4 regions of the Ensifer sp. 38_S197 genome follow, and region 1 is predicted to be linked to each of the others. Evidence: predicted binding sites of a transcription regulator. Region 1 holds the regulator's gene; each other region holds the start of a gene.
The links. The regulator PhoB, encoded in region 1, activates phosphate uptake and scavenging genes when phosphate is short. The targets are predictions, from matches to a motif close to TGTCATNNANCTGTCAT.
Positions count from the first base shown of each region.

Region 2: AC1Z3V_RS30075 (BtaA family protein) is a predicted target of PhoB. The motif match lies at 2,227-2,243, and genes of this name have one in related genera.
Region 3: AC1Z3V_RS11780 (DUF1045 domain-containing protein) is a predicted target of PhoB. The motif match lies at 2,712-2,728, and genes of this name have one in related genera.
Region 4: AC1Z3V_RS16505 (DUF2794 domain-containing protein) is a predicted target of PhoB. The motif match lies at 2,075-2,091, and genes of this name have one in related genera.

Region 1 is NZ_JBXOVZ010000002.1:1,358,791-1,363,119, reverse strand. Features, by position in the region: gene AC1Z3V_RS19715 (aspartate aminotransferase family protein) at 1-1,117, opposite strand, end outside; gene AC1Z3V_RS19710 (GcrA family cell cycle regulator) at 1,539-2,060, shown strand; gene phoB (phosphate regulon transcriptional regulator PhoB) at 2,129-2,812, opposite strand; gene phoU (phosphate signaling complex protein PhoU) at 3,015-3,728, opposite strand; gene pstB (phosphate ABC transporter ATP-binding protein PstB) at 3,779-4,329, opposite strand, start outside.
Region 2 is NZ_JBXOVZ010000002.1:3,503,990-3,508,318, reverse strand. Features, by position in the region: gene AC1Z3V_RS30085 (glycoside hydrolase family 25 protein) at 1-16, opposite strand, end outside; gene AC1Z3V_RS30080 (class I SAM-dependent methyltransferase) at 256-924, opposite strand; gene AC1Z3V_RS30075 (BtaA family protein) at 929-2,179, opposite strand; gene AC1Z3V_RS30070 (putative bifunctional diguanylate cyclase/phosphodiesterase) at 2,356-3,906, shown strand; gene AC1Z3V_RS30065 (serine hydrolase domain-containing protein) at 4,119-4,329, shown strand, end outside.
Region 3 is NZ_JBXOVZ010000001.1:2,575,579-2,579,907, forward strand. Features, by position in the region: gene phnN (phosphonate metabolism protein/1,5-bisphosphokinase (PRPP-forming) PhnN) at 198-782, opposite strand; gene AC1Z3V_RS11775 (alpha-D-ribose 1-methylphosphonate 5-triphosphate diphosphatase) at 779-1,918, opposite strand; gene AC1Z3V_RS11780 (DUF1045 domain-containing protein) at 1,920-2,627, opposite strand; gene phnE (phosphonate ABC transporter, permease protein PhnE) at 2,755-4,272, opposite strand; gene phnE (phosphonate ABC transporter, permease protein PhnE) at 4,282-4,329, opposite strand, start outside.
Region 4 is NZ_JBXOVZ010000002.1:670,524-674,852, forward strand. Features, by position in the region: gene acnA (aconitate hydratase AcnA) at 1-813, shown strand, start outside; gene AC1Z3V_RS16500 (DUF1223 domain-containing protein) at 1,028-1,801, shown strand; gene AC1Z3V_RS16505 (DUF2794 domain-containing protein) at 2,112-2,516, shown strand; gene AC1Z3V_RS16510 (N-acetyltransferase family protein) at 2,739-3,296, opposite strand; gene AC1Z3V_RS16515 (Bax inhibitor-1/YccA family protein) at 3,428-4,165, opposite strand.

The sequences.
Region 1 (4,329 bases):
CCGTCACCGTCAGCGGCGGCAGCAAGCGCAGCACATTGTCGCCCGCCGGCACGGCCAGGAGCTTCTCGGCGCGGATTTCCTTCAAAAGATCGGCCGAGGGGCCCTTTACCTTGATGCCCAGCATCAGGCCGTCGCCGCGGATGTCCTCGATGACGTCCGGGTAGCGGTCTTTCAGCGAGGCGAGTCCCTGGCGGAAGACGAGCGCCACATCGCGCACATGGGCGAGGAAGCCGTCAGCGAGGATGACGTCAAGCACGGCGTTGCCGACGGCCATCGCCAGAGGGTTGCCGCCATAGGTGGAGCCATGCGTGCCCGCCACCATGCCGGCCGCCGCCTCTTCCGTCGCCAGGCAAGCACCGAGCGGGAAGCCGCCGCCGATGCCCTTCGCAACGGCCATGATATCCGGGCGGATGCCCGCCCATTCATGGGCGAAGAGCTTGCCGGTACGGCCGACGCCGGTCTGGACCTCGTCGAGGATCAGGAGCAGGCCGAACTCGTCGCAGAGCGCGCGCAGTTCCTGCAGGAATTCCTTCGTCGCCGGGCGAATGCCGCCCTCGCCCTGGATCGGCTCGATCAGGATCGCGGCGGTCTCTTCGGTGATCGCATTCTTGACGGCCGCGAGGTCGCCGAACGGAACCTGATAGAAGCCCGGGGCCTTTGGTCCGAAACCTTCGATGTACTTCTGCTGGCCCCCGGCGGCGATCGTCGCGATCGTGCGGCCGTGGAAGGCGCCCTCGAAGGTGATGACGTGAAACTTCTCCGGCTGGCCCTTGGCGAAGTGATAGCGCCGCGCCGTCTTGATCGCGCATTCCAGCGCTTCCGCACCGGAATTGGTAAAGAAGACCCGATCGGCGAAAGTGACGGCAGCCAGGCGGCGGCCAAGGCTTTCCTGCCCCGGAACTTCGTAAAGGTTGGAAAGGTGCCAGACCTTCTCGGCCTGCGCCTTCAGCGCCTCGACGAGATGCGGATGCGCGTGGCCGAGCGAGTTCACGGCAACGCCGGCGGCGAAATCGAGGTAACGCGAGCCGTCTTCGGCGATCAACCAGACGCCCTCTCCTCGCTCGAAACGCAACGGCGCGCGCATGTAGGTATCGTAAAGCGGCGTGGTTGCAGTCATGCGAGGCTCTCCTTCACTCCAATCGGCATCGGTACCGCAGCTTCATGCGGCCCGATAAAAATCAAAAATGCCGCCTTTCGGCGGCGCAGGCACTATTCCCATTTCGCACCGCAATGTCAACAAAACCAAGCCTTGCAGCGCGATGGCGAGACCCGTTTCCCTGCGACGAAAAAATCGGCCGGAAGGGCTTGCAAAAATGCAACGCTGATCGAGCAAGTTGGGGAAAACTACGAATTCGATTCGGCGTGATTCCCCGGACTCTTGCCACGGAGTCCAGCGGTCAGTACGTTAACATTCAATTACTAGACGCATGCGGCGGACCTAGTCACCAAAAGAGTTATCGCGTTTGCAACCTCGGGGTTCAGCCGGGGTGCGGTGAGGGATTCTGCCATCCCCAACGCTGAGAACGGAGAGTGCAGAGATGAACTGGACTGACGAGCGGGTGGAGAAACTGAAGAAGCTTTGGTCCGAGGGCCTGAGCGCAAGCCAGATCGCGGCGCAGCTCGGCGGCGTCAGCCGTAACGCTGTCATCGGCAAGGTTCACCGCCTGAGCCTTCCCGGACGCGCCAAGGCTGGCGGCAGCGCCACGGCGGCGGCCCGCCCGAAGCGGCCGACCTCGGCCCCGCGCGCTCCGAACTACGCCTCGCGCGTTTCGACCCGCACCGTTGCCCGTCCGTCCGGCGCCACCGTTCTCAAGGAAGAGATCGAAGTCGATCTCGTGGCCGAGCAGAACTTCAGCATCAGCACGGACGTGGTCGTGCCGATGTCGCGCCGCCTTGAGCTGACCCAGCTCACCGAACGCACCTGCAAGTGGCCGATCGGCGATCCGCTGAAGGAAGAATTCCACTTCTGCGGCAATGACTCGCCGGAGTCCTCGCCCTATTGCAACTTCCATGCACGGCTTGCCTACCAGCCGTCGGCCGAGCGTCGGCGGATGCGCTGAAGCTCCGCACAGGAACAAAAGAAAAGGGGCTGATCGGCCCCTTTTTAATTGCCTGTCGTTGGCCCCTCTCAGCTTTCGAGCGAGTAGCCGGCGCCGCGGACCGTGCGAATGACGTCCGGCATGGTCGAGAAGTTCAACGCCTTGCGCAGGCGGCCGACATGCACGTCGACGGTCCTTTCGTCGACATAGATGTCGTGACCCCAGACGCCATCCAGCAACTGCGAGCGCGAGAAGACCCGGCCCGGAGAGGACATCAGGAACTCGAGCAGGCGGAATTCCGTCGGTCCCAGGCGAACCTCGCGGCTGCGGCGATGAACGCGATGGGTTTCCCTGTCAAGCTCGATGTCGCCGCAGCGCAGCAGCGTCGAGAGCACTTCGGGCTTCGCCCGGCGAAGCATCGCCTTGACGCGAGCCATCAGTTCCGGCGTCGAGAAGGGTTTAACCACGTAGTCGTCGGCACCGGTCGCGAGACCGCGAACGCGCTCGCTTTCCTCGCCGCGCGCCGTCAGCATGATGATCGGCAGCCGCTCCGTCTCCGGGCGCTGGCGCAGCCGACGGCAAAGCTCGATGCCGGAGACGCCGGGCAGCATCCAGTCGAGGATCAGAAGGTCGGGCAGGCGTTCCTGGAGCCGGATCTCCGCCTCGTCACCCCTGAGGATCGTATCGACGTCGAAGCCTTCCGCTTCCAGATTGTAACGCAACAGGACGCTCAGCGCCTCTTCGTCTTCGACCACGGCGATTTTTGGCAACATCAGGTAACGTCTCCTTACCGCGAGCGCCGTGCGGCTCCAGTGGCCGGGCCGGCGCTCAGACACTCTAAATCTGGAGCATTTCCGCGTTTTTCAAAGGCAGTGCGAAAGCCGCATGCTTCAGATACAGGAATTCGGGGCCGCGACCGGAGCCGCGACCAGGTGATATTCACGGGGCATGCATTGCGAACGGCGCGTCTAACGCTCAGTCGTTGACCGAGCCCAACGTCGACGTATTGTCATCCTTCGGACGCTCGCCTTCCGGCTGGGCACCCGTTGCCATGTAATAGATCGTCTCGGCGATATTGGTCGCGTGGTCGCCGATGCGCTCGATGTTCTTGGCGCAGAACAGAAGATGCGTGCAGGGCGTGATGTTGCGCGGGTCTTCCATCATGTAGGTCAGCAGCTCGCGGAACAGCGAGGTGTAGATCGCATCGATCTCCTCGTCCCGCTCGCGAATGCTGTTGGCCTTTTCCGGCGAACGCGAGGCATAGACGTCGAGTACTTCCTTGAGCTGCACCAGGGCAAGCTCGGCGAGGTGCTCGAGACCGCGGGCAAGCTTGCGCGGGATGCCGGAACCGGCGACGGCGATCACGCGCTTGGCGGTGTTCTTGCCGAGGTCGCCGACACGCTCCAGGTCGGAGGCGATGCGGATCGACCCCATGATCTCGCGAAGGTCGGCGGCGACCGGCTGGCGCTTGGCGATCGTGACGATCGCCTTCTCGCCGATCTGGCGCTCGGCATCGTCGAGGATGGTGTCGTCCGAGATCACCTTCTGCGCCAGAGCCAGGTCGGAATTGACCAGGGCGCGAACGGATTCGGCGACCATCTGCTCGGCGAGACCGCCCATTTCCGAGATGCGGCGCGTCAGGTACTTCAGTTCTTCGTCATAGGCGGACATGATATGCATGGACATGATCGTCGATCCTTGCGGGCGCTTTCCAGTTACTGTTGCAGCCGTCATTGGCCTCAGCCGAAGCGGCCCATGATGTAATCCTGGGTGCGCTGGTCATCCGGATTGGTGAACATCTTGTCGGTGTCGTTCTCCTCGACGAGATTGCCGAGGTGGAACATGGCGGTGCGCTGCGACACGCGGGCGGCCTGCTGCATCGAGTGGGTCACGATGACGATCGTGAAGTTCGTGCGCAGTTCGTGGATGAGCTCCTCGACCTTGGCCGTCGCGATCGGGTCGAGGGCCGAACAGGGCTCGTCCATCAGGATGACTTCCGGGCTGACGGCAACGGCGCGCGCGATGCAAAGGCGCTGCTGCTGGCCACCGGAAAGGCCGGTGCCCGGTTCATGCAGGCGATCCTTCACTTCGTTGAACAGGCCGGCTTTCTGCAGGCTGGTTTCGACGATCTCGTCGAAATCCGCCTTGGTGCGGGCAAGCCCGTGGATGCGCGGACCGTAGGCGACGTTGTCGTAGATCGACTTCGGGAACGGGTTCGGCTTCTGGAAGACCATGCCGACGCGGGCGCGCAGCTCGACCACATCGATGGTCGGATCGTAGATGTCGTCCT
Region 2 (4,329 bases), 2.1 Mb from region 1:
GGAGAAGCCGGCGCATGAGGTACCTGTCTAGAGACGATCGACGATCCTGCCTCACACGATGGCTTTCATATCGGTGATTTCCCCCGCGAGGCGTGAACCTCATCTTCACCATATCATCGTAAAAATTGGGTTAGCTCAAGCGGGAATTGCAGGTGCTGCGAAGCACTCCCCAGCAGGAAAAAAGCCGAAATCCCGAGGCGATTTCGGCTCTCGCTTGGCATGGACTCGGGGACGATCGCGAGCCGTGGGCCCGGATCAGGCGGCAACCGCGACGGCTGGGCGGTGATAGACCGCCAGCCAGGCATAGCCGCGGCCAATCGCCCGGCGTTCGAGATCGGCACCGTTTGCTCTCGCCTTCTCGCGCAGAACGTCGAAAAGGCTTGCACGTGGCGTGACGTGGAAACGGTCCAGCCAGCCGTGCAGCGCGCGGCGGAAGCTCGCCGGCAGGCGCTCCTGCTGGCCGAAATCGGCGATATGCAGCGATCCGCCCGGATTGAGCGCGGCGATGGCCGCATCGATCGCCTTCTGCCAATCGGGGATCATCGACAGCGAATAGGAGATGACGATGTGGTCGAAACCCCGTTCGCCGAAGATTGCCGGATCGAAATCCGTCGCATCGGCGACCTGAAGCACGGCACGGCGCCTGCCGCCGCGGTTGAGCTTGGCATCGGCGGAGGTGAGCATCTCCGAGGAGATGTCCAAGCCGAAGAGGCGGGCCGAAGGGAAGCAGCGGCCGATGAGCGCCAGGTTACGGCCGGTGCCGCAGCCGACTTCGAGCACCGAGGCGCCGGGGGCCGGGTTCATTTCCCGGATCAGCGTGTCGCGGCCGAAGAGGTAGTATTTTCGCGTCACGTCGTAGAAGTGCCGCTGGTAGCGGTACATATGATCCATGCGCCGCGCGTGGGAAATCCCGGCCTCGCGCATCGGCTCAAGCCTTCTTCCGGTAGATGTGGAAACCGCCATAGATGGCGGAGCGATCTTCTGCGCCGAGCTTGGCCGATCCCTCGGCATCGTAGTGCCACTGATCGAGCAGGGCCGAAGAGACGCGCCCCGGCAGGATGCTGTCTTCAGCCGCGGTGCGGAAGATGACGACGGCACCACTGTCTGCGGTGCGGGTGATCTCGGTCCAGAGATCGTTGAGCTGCTGATCGGTCATCCAGTCCTGGGCATCGAGCAGGACGTAGCGGTCGACGGAAGCGGCCGGCTTGTTGGCCAGGAGCTCGGTGTAGCTTGCGTGATGGACCTCGACGCGCTCGGCATTGTTGCGGATCGCCTCATAGGCGCGGGCATTGAGGTAGGGCGGCAATTCGCCTTCGTGCGGCAGCGGATAACGGCGCCCGAAGGCCTGCCAGGCGAAATAGTTTTCCCTAAGCGGGAAGTGGCAGGTGAGCTTTTCCAGGCGGTGACGCAGCACGGCGGCGAGCGATTTCTCGCTGCTGAGGCTTGCAAGCTCGTCGAACTGCTGCGGCGGAATGCCGAGCCCGAAGAGCGAGCTCTTGCGCCCGGTGATCCAGCGGATGACGGGACGATCGAAAAGCGGCGCAAGGCGCTCGTCGAAGAATTGGCGCTGCTCGCGCATTGAGCGCGCCTGGACGAACTCTTCCGGATTGACGCCATGCAGGCGGGCGAGCAGATGGCTTGCGGCGATGAAGCGGCCGAGCAGGCCGGTGCGATAGATGTTGCGGCCGAAGACGCCGATGCGCCGGCGGCCGGTCATGCCGCGGCCGTTCCAGTAGTTGCGCGTGGCGGTGTCGAGCTTCGGAGAGAGGAAGAGGTCGAAGGCCTGGACGTTGGTCGCCGTGCCCTGGGTTGCCAGGAAGCGGATGACATCCTTGTGGCTCGGCAAGTGGCGGAAAGCCGCGAGCTTGAGGCGGTTCAGCGCGACGTGGTGCGGGTTGAGATCGACGACGTCGATCTTGCGCGGGCCGGCCGACAGGTAGCTCAGCATGTTGCAGCCGCCGGAGCCGATGGTGACGATCCGATGCTCTGGGCCAAGCTGCATCGCCTCCATGTCGACGATCGGATCCTCCCAGATCTGCGGGTAGACGAGCCCCGAGAAGAGCAGGCCGAAGAGACGTTCCGAGAGGCCGGCGAGGGAGAAGGTCTTGTGCTGGAGCAGCGCGTTTTTCAGCTTCGGATTTTTTCTGCCAAAGCCAACATCGGGGGCTAGTTCGGTCATCTCTGCCGGTCATCCAGTTGAAACTTAGCCGCTTCTAAAGTGACTCCGCTACACTTTGATGACGGGGTTTCCACAGCCCCGGAAGGCCATCGAACGGCCGCCATACAATTTTTCACCCATAAGAAATCATTAAACCCTAGCGTGCTACGCACCGCCTTATATTCGGGGGCGTCGACATGATGTTAAGAACGTTTCTGCCGAAGCCCGAGCAGCGATTTGCGGCTGCCGGCGCGGCATTGGGGGCTCTGGTTTCTGCGGCGTGGCTGGTGACCGAAACCGTGCTTGCAAGACAATCGCATTGGGATGTTCCCGCAATGCTGGCGGCTGGCGCCATGCCGTTCATCCTCGGCGGATCCTTCTATCGCTGGCGCTACTTGCGCCGGCTCGAACACGAGCTGCATACGGCGCGCCGTGCCGAGCGGCGCTTGCGCCACGAAGTCCACCGCGACAAGCTCACCGGGCTTGCAAACCGCGCGGCCCTGGAAGCGGACATTCGCCAGGCGCTTTCAGTGGAAGGGGCCGCCTTCGAGCGCAATGCGCTGCTCCTTCTCGATCTCGACCGGTTCAAGGCGATCAACGATACGATGGGCCACGACGCCGGCGACCGGCTGCTGGCGCTCTTTGGCGCTCGCCTGAGGCGCGCCTTCTCCGGAGAGGCGAGCATCTACCGGCTGGGGGGAGACGAGTTCGTGCTCGCAGCCGCCGGTGCGTCATCGCAGGCTGAGGCGGAAATACTCGCAATGCGGGTAAAGGCACTATTCGAAGCGCCGTTCGATCTTGACGATGCACGGGTCGCTTCCGGCTGCAGCATCGGCGTCGCCTTCATCGAGCGAAGCGATACGGCGACGGGCGACGTGCTGAAGCGCGCGGACCTGGCGCTCTACGAGGCGAAGGCGGTGAGCGGCAACAGCCACGCCTTCCACTCGGAGACGCTGACCCGCGCCGCCAGGCAGCGGGCGGAGGCCGAGCGCGACGTGGCACGCGGGCTCGCGGCCGACGAATTCTTCCTCGAATTCCTGCCGATGGCCGGGACGGCGAGCGGAGCCATCCGTGCTTTCGAGGCGCTGCTGCGCTGGCGACATCCGCTACGCGGCGTCATGGGTGCGGAAGCCTTCATAGAGCCGTCCGAGAAGAGCGCGAGCACGCTCTCGCTTGGCTATTGGACACTCCGGGCGGCCTGCACGCAGGCTGCCCGCTGGGCTTCGCCGACAGGGCTGACTGTCGCCCCCTTTGCTCCGCAGCTCAAGGATCGCGATTTTGTCGCGCAGGTCGAGCAATGCCTCGCCGAAGCGAGCTTGCCTCCGGGACGCCTGACGATCGAGATCGCCGGGGACTTTTCGAGCGAGGATCTTGCCCTGATCTCCGGCAACCTCCAGGGGGTGCGCGCGCTCGGTGTGCGGATTGCGCTTGGCGGCGGCGCCGGCTCATCCTTGCCCCTGAACCTGATTGCCGAACTGCAGCCCGATCAGGTGACCATCGATCTTAGCGCCATCCGGGCCACCCACGGCAGCGAGCGCAGCGTTGCGCTGCTTGCCTGCCTCATCAAGACCGGCCAGGTGCTGCGCCTGCCGATCGCGGTGCGCGGCATCGAAAAGGAAAGCGAGATGGATTGCGCACGGGCCAGCGGCGCCGTGGAAGTCCGCGGTCCGTGGATATCGTCGGCGCTGAGGGATGTGGCGGCATTGCTCGAGACGGGCGAAGCGGCGGATTTGCGACGCTCGGCCTAGAGCGCCGTGCGTTCGGATGACCGCGCAAAGGACGCTCTGGCATATTGATTCGAGAGCATCTTTCGGCTTCAGGCAATTCCAAGTGCGCGCGGGAGGCTTCAGGGCATTGCGGACCTTCGCTCGCAGGCTAGAAATTGGAACCCTGCAATTTCCGGGCTTTTCCCGGCGGCGAAATGCTGGTTCTTTCTCTGAAACTCGACCGGAGGGAGCGCATGGGACGCATATTGAGGAGATCAGGTGCGGCGCTGGTGTTGGGCATCGTCGCCATCGGCGCATGGCTTGCGATCGCGCCGCCTGAGCTTCTCAAGGTCGGCGATGGTTATGCGGCGAAGATCGTCTGCTCCAATGTCTTCATCGCAAAACGGGACGCCCAATCGGTGCTGGCCGATGACGTCCAGGCGCCGGGCCACCCCTTGCTGAAGC
Region 3 (4,329 bases), on a different contig from region 1:
AGAGCGATGAGACATCTGAGCAGATCGCTTTAGAAATTTGATTTGTTGGGAATTTTTGGCCGACTTCGGGTTTCGTGAGCGCAAAAAAGAAAGGCCCCGAAACCTTAAGGCTCGGGGCCGCCGTTTATGTCTATAGGAAAGGATAAGCGCGAGCGTCTTGGCGAGTCGAAGCCCTGCTGGGGCAAAAATGGATCACGCTAAGCGGCGTGATCCGCCTTGATGCGCAGCCGCTCCACGACCTCGACGAAGCGGTTGCCGGCGACCTCGAGCCTGCCGCTATTGTCGATGACGCTGACATCGGGCCCCGACGTGACGTCGGGGACCTGGCGGCTGAGCCGCCGCAGCACCTCTTCCTCGCTCTCGCGGCCGCGCTCGGCAAGGCGTTTCGCGAGCACCGGCGTTTCCGCCGTGACGACCACGACCGCGATCTCTCCGAAGGCTTCCCGGAACGCAGGCAAGGCGCTACGGCTGCCGTTGACGATCGCCGTCATGCCGTTCCTGACATTCTGGAGTACCGCGGAGGGGATGCCATATTTCAGCCCATGCGCGTCCCATGAGACGGCGAAGGCGCCGTCCTTCTGCATGCCGACGAATTCGTCTTCCGAGACACTTTCATGCACCTCGCTACCGGCGTCCGAAGGGCGCGTGATGACGCGGCGGACGAAGTGCACGTCGTGACAGTCGGCAAAGTGCCGGGCGGCAAAGCCCATGACGCTGTCCTTGCCGGCGCCGCTCGGTCCGACGACGACCACGAGCGCGCCACCCTGTTCGCGCGCGCTCATGCGACACGCCGCCCTTCGCGCCAGACGGAGCGCACGACCGGAATGCCTTCCTTGCGGTGGACGCGGGCGACATCGGCACGCAGGCCGACCGCGACGCGGCCGCGGTCGTTAAGGCCGACGGTGCGTGCCGGCGTCGAGGTCACCATCGCGATTGCCTTCGGCAGGTCGATCGCCGCGATCTCGTCGGAGAGGACGAAGGGGGCATGGATCAGGCTGAAAGGCACATAGTCCGACGACAGCACGTCGAGGACACCACGCTCTGCAAGGTCGCGTGCGGCGATGTTGCCCGAGTGCGACTTGCCGCGCACGATGTTCGGTGCGCCCATGAGCACGCTCAAGCCCGCGCGGTGCGAGGCTTCCGCCGCTTCAAAGCTCGTCGGGAACTCGGCGAGCTTGATACCGAAGCCGATCGATTCCTCGACATGGTCGACGGTCGCGTCGTCATGACTGGCGATGGTGATGCCGCGGGCGGCGCAGGCCTGGGCAAGCGCGGTACGGTGCGGGCCGGCGTATTTTGCCGAAAGCGCCTGCTGACGTTCGACAAAACGGGCGAATTCTTCGTCCGAGAGGCCGCGCTTGGATTTGTAGTAGAGTGTGTACTGGTCCATCGTCTGGAACTGGCGCTGTCCGGGCGCATGGTCCATCAGCGAGACGAGCTTGACCTGCGGATCGTTCTGGAAGTCCTCGTAGTGGTCGAGCACGTCGGAGGTGGACACTTCGCAGCGCAGATGGATCAGGTGATCGGCGCGCAACCGGCCTTCTTCCTTGGCCTGCGCCAGGGCATCGGCCATGCTGCGCATCTCGCCCTTCTGGAAGCCGCCGTCTTCGTCGGAACCGAGACGCAGACAGTCGAACACCGTGGTGATGCCGGAGGTGACGACCTGTGCGTCATGCGCCTGAATCGCTGCGATCTTCAGCCAGCGTACGCCCGGTCGCGGCGAATAGTGGGCTTCGAGGTGATCAGTGTGCAGTTCAATGAGGCCGGGGATCAGATAGTCGCCTTCGAAGTCCTCGCCGCCGGCAACCGTTCCCTCGGAAATATCGGCAATCCTGCCGTCGCGGATCAGCACCGAACCGTCGAGGACACTATCCTCCAGAACGATGCGGGCATTGGTTAGAACCTGTTCTTTGCTCATCTCATGCAATCTTTCGTTGGGTGTCGCTGCCAAGCGGCAGCAGCGAGCGGACAGTAAAAGGGGCGCCGCGCTCCGGTTCGACGAAGAGCGCGACTGACGTTACGTGAAGTGGCTTTCCGATGTGCTCGGCAAAGGTGGTTTCGAGGACGGAGCGCATGACGCTGCTCGCTTCGGCGGGCACGGGACCGGTCAAGGTCAGATGGAACTGAAATTCTTCGAATACATAGGGATAGCCCCATTCCCTCAAGTAGCGCCTTTGGCGCTCTGGGAGGCTCTCCGGCTTGCGCCGGGCAGAGTCCGCCTCCGACAGGGGGGCACGGAACGGGTCGAAGCGATGAACGGCATCATCGGCCAGATCCTGCAGTTCGGCGCAAGGGGCGGACGGCACAAGGGCAAAGAATGGACCGATCTGGAAAAGGACGATTTCAGGGATTTCGAAGGGATCGAGGTCGGCCGCGAAGCATTCGAAGATGCTGAGCAATTCTTCCTCGTCGCGGCCTTCCGCAAGCTCGAACGGAGCCTTCAGCGTGCCATGGAAACCGTAGCGCCGCGGGTCGGCTGTCAGTGCGCGCTGCGTGTCCTTGTCGAGGCCCGCGACCGGCGGGGTATCGAGGTCCTGGCCGGTAAAGGCATCACGGCCGAGCCAACGGGACGCGACCTGCGACAGCCGGTCGTCCGCCGGCGGCGCGAAGTAGATTGCATAACGCACGGTCTTCACTTTCTTGTAGCGACCGGCCCGCCAGGGCGGCGGGTCGATAGTTTGCGGGATGCGATGCGCAGCTAACCGATTTCCATGACAACATCATGATGGCGGGCGCGCAAATGCTTGGCTGTCGTCAATGTGCCTTGCGACCCATCAGGCGCGAACGGCACGCGTTCGAGATGCTGTCGAAAATAAAGACAACCAGCAAGATCAGAAGCACCATGTAGGCGACATTTTCCCAATCGGAATTGGTGCGCATCGCTTCCCAGAGCTTGAGACCGATACCGCCCGCGCCGACAGCGCCGATGATGGTCGCCGAGCGGGTGTTCGATTCCCAGAAATAGAGCGCCTGGCTGGCAAAGACCGGCAGCACCTGCGGCAGCACGCCAAAGCGCTGTACGGCAAGCGGCGCGGCACCCACCGACTTGACGCCCTCGCGCTGCTTGTCGTCGATGTTCTCCAGCGCTTCGGAATAAAGCTTGCCCAGCGTGCCGGTGTCGGTGAAGAAAATCGCCGAGATACCGGCAAGCGGTCCGGGGCCGAAGGCGCGGGTGAAGAACAGCGCCCAGATGAACATGTCGACCGACCGCAGGAAGTCGAAGAAGCGCTTGGCCAACTGATTGGCCATGAAGTTCGGTGTGATGTTGCGGGCGGCCAGGAAGCAAAGCGGGAAGGCGATCAGCGACGCAAAGAGCGTGCCGACGAAGGCCATGACAACCGTCTGCAGCAGCTTCGTCCACACATCCAGATGCTGCCATTCGGCATTGTAGAGAATGTTGTTCCAGGCAAGCGAAAGGTTCGAGCGGGCCGGATCGATGCGCTCGCCGGCGGCGATCAGCGAGGCGACCTCGCCATAGCTTTTGCCGAAGAACGGTGAGTTGGTGTCGAAGAGGAAATTCGCCCAACCGAAGAACCGATTGCGCACGGAGACCTCGTCGCCTTCGACTTCGGCCCAGCCAGTGGCGCCAAAAGCCAGAACGATCTTCTCACCGGGACGCTTCTGCGTCGCCCAGGACGGCAAAGCGCCCTGCGGTGTCACCGTGTCCGTGCCGTCGACGGCCATCGTCAGCGTCTTGCCGTCATGGGTCGCCTTCACCATGCCGTCGGCGATCTCGATCTTGGTCGAGCGGTCGTAGGTCACGACGATCCGCGTCAGCACCTCTTCCGTACGGGTTTCGACACGGTTCTGCGCCTCGGCTGTCGAGCCGCCGCCAAGGGCCGAACCCGGCGCCATGAAACTGAAGGACGAGCTTGCTTTTGGCTTGGCTGCCTGCGTCGTTGACGTCGGAATTTCAACGCGACGCGTCACCGTCGCCTTGTCGAGTTCCACCCAATCCGGCTTGGGATTGGGGCCAAGCGGCGAATTGCGCTGATAGTTGAGGCTCATCGTCCGGTCCGAAGCGATGTGGATCTGCGGACGCACTTCGTAAGAGACCCAGTCGGCGAGATAGGTGCCGGCGATGCCCCAATTGGCGTTGCCGAGCACCTGGCCGATCGAGAAGAACCACCAGCTGAAGACGAGATAAACGATGACGCCGCCGGCGATCGCTGCCGTGCGTACCCGCTTGGTGGTGGAGGATTTCAGGAGCTCGGGATGGCGGGTCGCGATCGCGTCCATCTCCATCGGGCTCAGTCGTGTGGTCGTGGTCATGGCGCGCACCTATTGGGCAAGCTGGAATGCCTGCTCGCCGACAAGGCGGCGGCGAAG
Region 4 (4,329 bases), 690 kb from region 1:
CAGGTTCCGGCCGGGCAGACCTACGCATGGGACGAGGGTTCGACCTATGTGCAGAACCCGCCGTACTTCGTCGGCATGGGCAAGACCGGCTCGGGCATCTCCGACATCAAGGGCGCTCGCGTTCTCGGTCTCTTCGGCGACAAGATCACCACCGATCACATCTCTCCGGCCGGTTCGATCAAGGCCGCTTCGCCGGCTGGCTCCTACCTCATCGGCCATGGTGTTGGCGTTGCCGACTTCAACCAGTACGGTACGCGCCGCGGCAACCATGAGGTGATGATGCGTGGCACGTTTGCCAACATCCGCATCCGCAATCACATGCTCGGCCCGAATGGCAAGGAAGGTGGCTACACCATCCACTATCCGTCGAAGGAAGAGATGTCGATCTACGACGCGGCCATGCAGTACAAGGAAGAGGGCGTTCCGCTCGTCATCTTCGCCGGCGTCGAATACGGCAACGGTTCGTCGCGTGACTGGGCCGCGAAGGGCACCAACCTGCTGGGCGTCAAGGCCGTCATCGCGCAGTCCTTCGAGCGTATCCACCGCTCGAACCTCGTCGGCATGGGCGTCATCCCCTTCGTCTTCGAAGAGGGCACGACCTGGGAATCGCTGGGCCTCAAGGGCGATGAAGTCGTCACCATCGACAACCTCGCCAAGGTCCAGCCGCGCGAGAAGCGCGTTGCCAAGATCACCTATGGCGACGGCAGCGTGAAGGAAGTTCCGCTGATCTGCCGCATCGATACGCTGGACGAAGTGACCTACGTCAACAACGGCGGCATCCTGCAGACCGTTCTGCGCGATCTGGCCGCCTGATCGGCCGCGGTCGACATGCCGTGAAACATTGGAGCCGGGACGCCGAAAGGCGCCCCGGCTCCTTCTTCTCCGGCCGGCAAATACCGGTACGCCCGCTACAAGGTGGCACTCACCCGCGACCTCACTCCAACGTGACTTTCCGTTGATGCCTGGCCGGCGTATGTAATTAGCTCCCCCACAAGGAGTAGGCCGACGGCCCCAACGAAGTGACGCCATGACATCCGCAGACCGTTCTCTCATTCGCCCTTTTGCACTGGCTTTCGGGCTGTTCACAGCCGCTGGTGCACCGGCCGGGGCACAGGACGGACAGGTGATCAAAGGCGTCGTTGAACTGTTCACCAGCCAGGGCTGTTCTTCGTGCCCGCCGGCGGATGCGGCGCTGAAGACGCTGGTCGACGATGGCGACGTCGTGGCGCTCGCCTATCACGTCGACTACTGGAACTATCTCGGCTGGGCCGACACGCTCGCCTCCAAGGAAAATACCGAGCGGCAATATGCCTATGCCCGCATGCTCGGTCGCAACGGCGTCTATACGCCCCAGGCCATTTTGAATGGCCGTGACCATCTCAACGGCGGCAACCTTCAGGCGATCAAGACGCGGCTGGAAACAATGAAGGCCGAAGGCAAGGGGCTTGCCGTACCCGTCGATGCGAAGATCCAGGACGAAGAGATCCAGATCAACATCGGTAGCGGCATCGGCAAGGCGAACGTCGTCGTCGTCTATTTCGACCGTGCGAAAGTCGTGAGGATGGAGAAGGGCGAGAACAGCGGCAAGGAAATCCCCTACTGGCATGCCGTGCGCGACATTCAGACGATCGGCATGTGGGATGGAAAACCGGCAAGCTTCACCCTTCCTGCAACGGTCCTGACCGAGCGCCCCGGCAATAGTGGCTGTGCCGTTCTCTTGCAGTCGATGAAGGACAAGGAGACGCCGGGCGCGATCGTCGGCGCAGCCGCCGTGCTCGCCGGCCCCCAGGGCAAACTCTAGCGCGAAGCGCGAGGGGGTGGTTCGGCCCGGCAGCATCGAGGGGCTGGGGCTGAGGGTTCGAAGTTACCGGACCGAACCGGCCATGGCTGCGTTCGGTGAACTCCCGCAGCATGACGACCTGACCGGACATACGGTGGCAACGACTCTGTCCGTCAGCGCCCGCGAGTTTTGCGGTGAATTGGGGCGGCGATTTGACTGAAATGGGGCAGAGGCAAGAAATGCCCTCATCGTCCAACGGCTTCCGGCTTGCTTTTCGGCTCACGTCAGGCACACTGTTATCGTTCTGTCACAACAGAAGGCCGGATTGCCGATGACCGATGAGCCGGATTTGCCGCAAGGCGAGGCGCGCCATCAGCGCGAGACCACTTCCGAAGTGGTTGTCGATCTTCACGAATACAAGAACGCCAAGAACCCTCCCCCCATCACTTTCCATCGCCGCGAGCTGGACCAGATCCTCTGGGTCTACGGCCGCATGGTCGGCGAGGGCGAGTGGCGGGACTACGCCATCGATCACCTGAAGGACCGAGCGGTCTTCTCGGTGTTCAAGCGATCGGGGGAGATGCCGCTCTACCGGATCGAGAAGAACCCGAAGCTGTCGACGAAACAGGGCGCCTATAGCGTGCTGAACATTCACGGCACGATCCTGAAACGCGGCCACGAGCTCGCCCAAGTGCTCAAGGTGTTCGACAAGGTGCTGAAGCTGGTGGAAACCTGAGGCATGCCGCGCAAATGTGCGCGGCCGCCTTGCGCGACATGCGAAATATCAAGATCTTAAAGCGCGAGGAGCGACCCGAAAGATCGCGATGCGCTTCAAGACCTGATCTGCAGCAGCAGCCCGGTGCGATGCGCGGCGGTTTCTGCCGGCGCCTGGCTTTGGCCTGAACGCAAGACGGACTGCAATCAGCGCACGCCGGGCCTGCCGTCTGACATGTGGCAATCAGCTCTGATAGAGCGTGTCCGGATAGACATCTTCCGGTGGATCGCTCGCCTGCCCCTCGCCGAGCGCAAGCTGCATGATCGCCGTATCGAGCCAGCGGCCGTGCTTGAAGCCAGTCGCCTTCATCGTACCCTGAAGTTCGAAGCCGAGGGAGCGGTGCACCGCGATCGAGGCCGGATGGGCGCCGCCTATCACCGCGACCATCTGCCGAAAGCCGAGTTGCGTGCAACGACGAATCAGTTCGGCGAGCAACGCCCTGCCGGCGCCCTTGCCGCGCGCTTCCGGCGCCAGATAGATCGAATCCTCGACCAGGAAGCGATAGGCCGTGCGCGTCCGGAAGGCGGACGCGTAGGCATAGCCGACGATCGATCCGCTGCCGTTGCATGCGACCATATAGGGGTAACCGTTGCCGACAATCGTCTCGAAGCGGCTTCGCATCTCCGCCTCCGAAGGGGGCACGATCTCGTAGGTGGCGACACCGTTCAGAACGGACTCGCGGTAGATTCCGGTGATGACGGGAAGGTCCGCCAAGGTGGCGTCACGCAAACTCAGGGACATGGCGATAGACTGCATCTCGAGGTTTCGTCGTCCTTCACTCCCACGGAGCCGGGACGCGATCAACATATGACAACATCTGTGGGCAACAAAAAAGGCGGCCGAAGCCGCCTTTTCCGTCATTCGTTTCGTGCTTAGTTGTTCCGGTTGCCCAGGAACTGCAGCAGGAACATGAACAGGTTGATGAAGTCGAGGTAGAGCGTCAGCGCGCCCATGATCGCCTTGCGGCCGGCAACGGTGCTGTCGTCGGCTTCGTAGTACATTTCCTTGATCTTCTGCGTATCATAGGCGGTAAGGCCAGCGAAGATCAGCACGCCGATCACGGAGATCGCGAAGCCGAGAGCCGACGAAACAAGGAAGATGTTGACGATCGACGCGATGATCAGGCCGAAGAGGCCCATGATCAGGAACGTGCCGAAGCCCGACAGGTCCTTCTTGGTCGTGTAGCCGTAAAGCGACAGGGCGCCGAACGACGCGGCCGTGACGAAGAACGTCTGCACGATGCTCTGGCCGGTGAAGACCAGGAAGATCGACGACAGCGACAGGCCCATCAGGGCGGCGTAGATCCAGAACGTCGTCTGCGCTGCGGAGACGCTCATCGAATTGATGCGGAAGCTCATGAAGAAGACCATCGCCAGCGGCGCCAGCATCACGACCCACCGCAGGGGCGAACCGTAGATGAGTTGGGCGAATGCCGGATTGGAGACGGCAAGCGCATAGGTTCCGTAAGCTGCCACGCCGGTGATCGCCAGCCCAAGGGCCATCAGGTTGTAGACCTTCAGCATGTAAGCACGAAGGCCTTCATCGATCACGGCACCCGCCTGAGCGCCGGCGGGCGACATTCGGGTTTGGTAGTTTCTCAGATCAGCCATTGTTTCCTCATTTAAGCTCCGGTGGAAGTTACGGTGTCGGGCGGCGAACGGTCTCGCTCTGAAAGGCTGGCTTCCACGCCCAGGCGCCGCTGCGGAGCTCCAGCATGCCTGTGGATAAATATGATGCCGAAACCGGTTGCGTACAAGCCCCGAAGCCCCTGGAT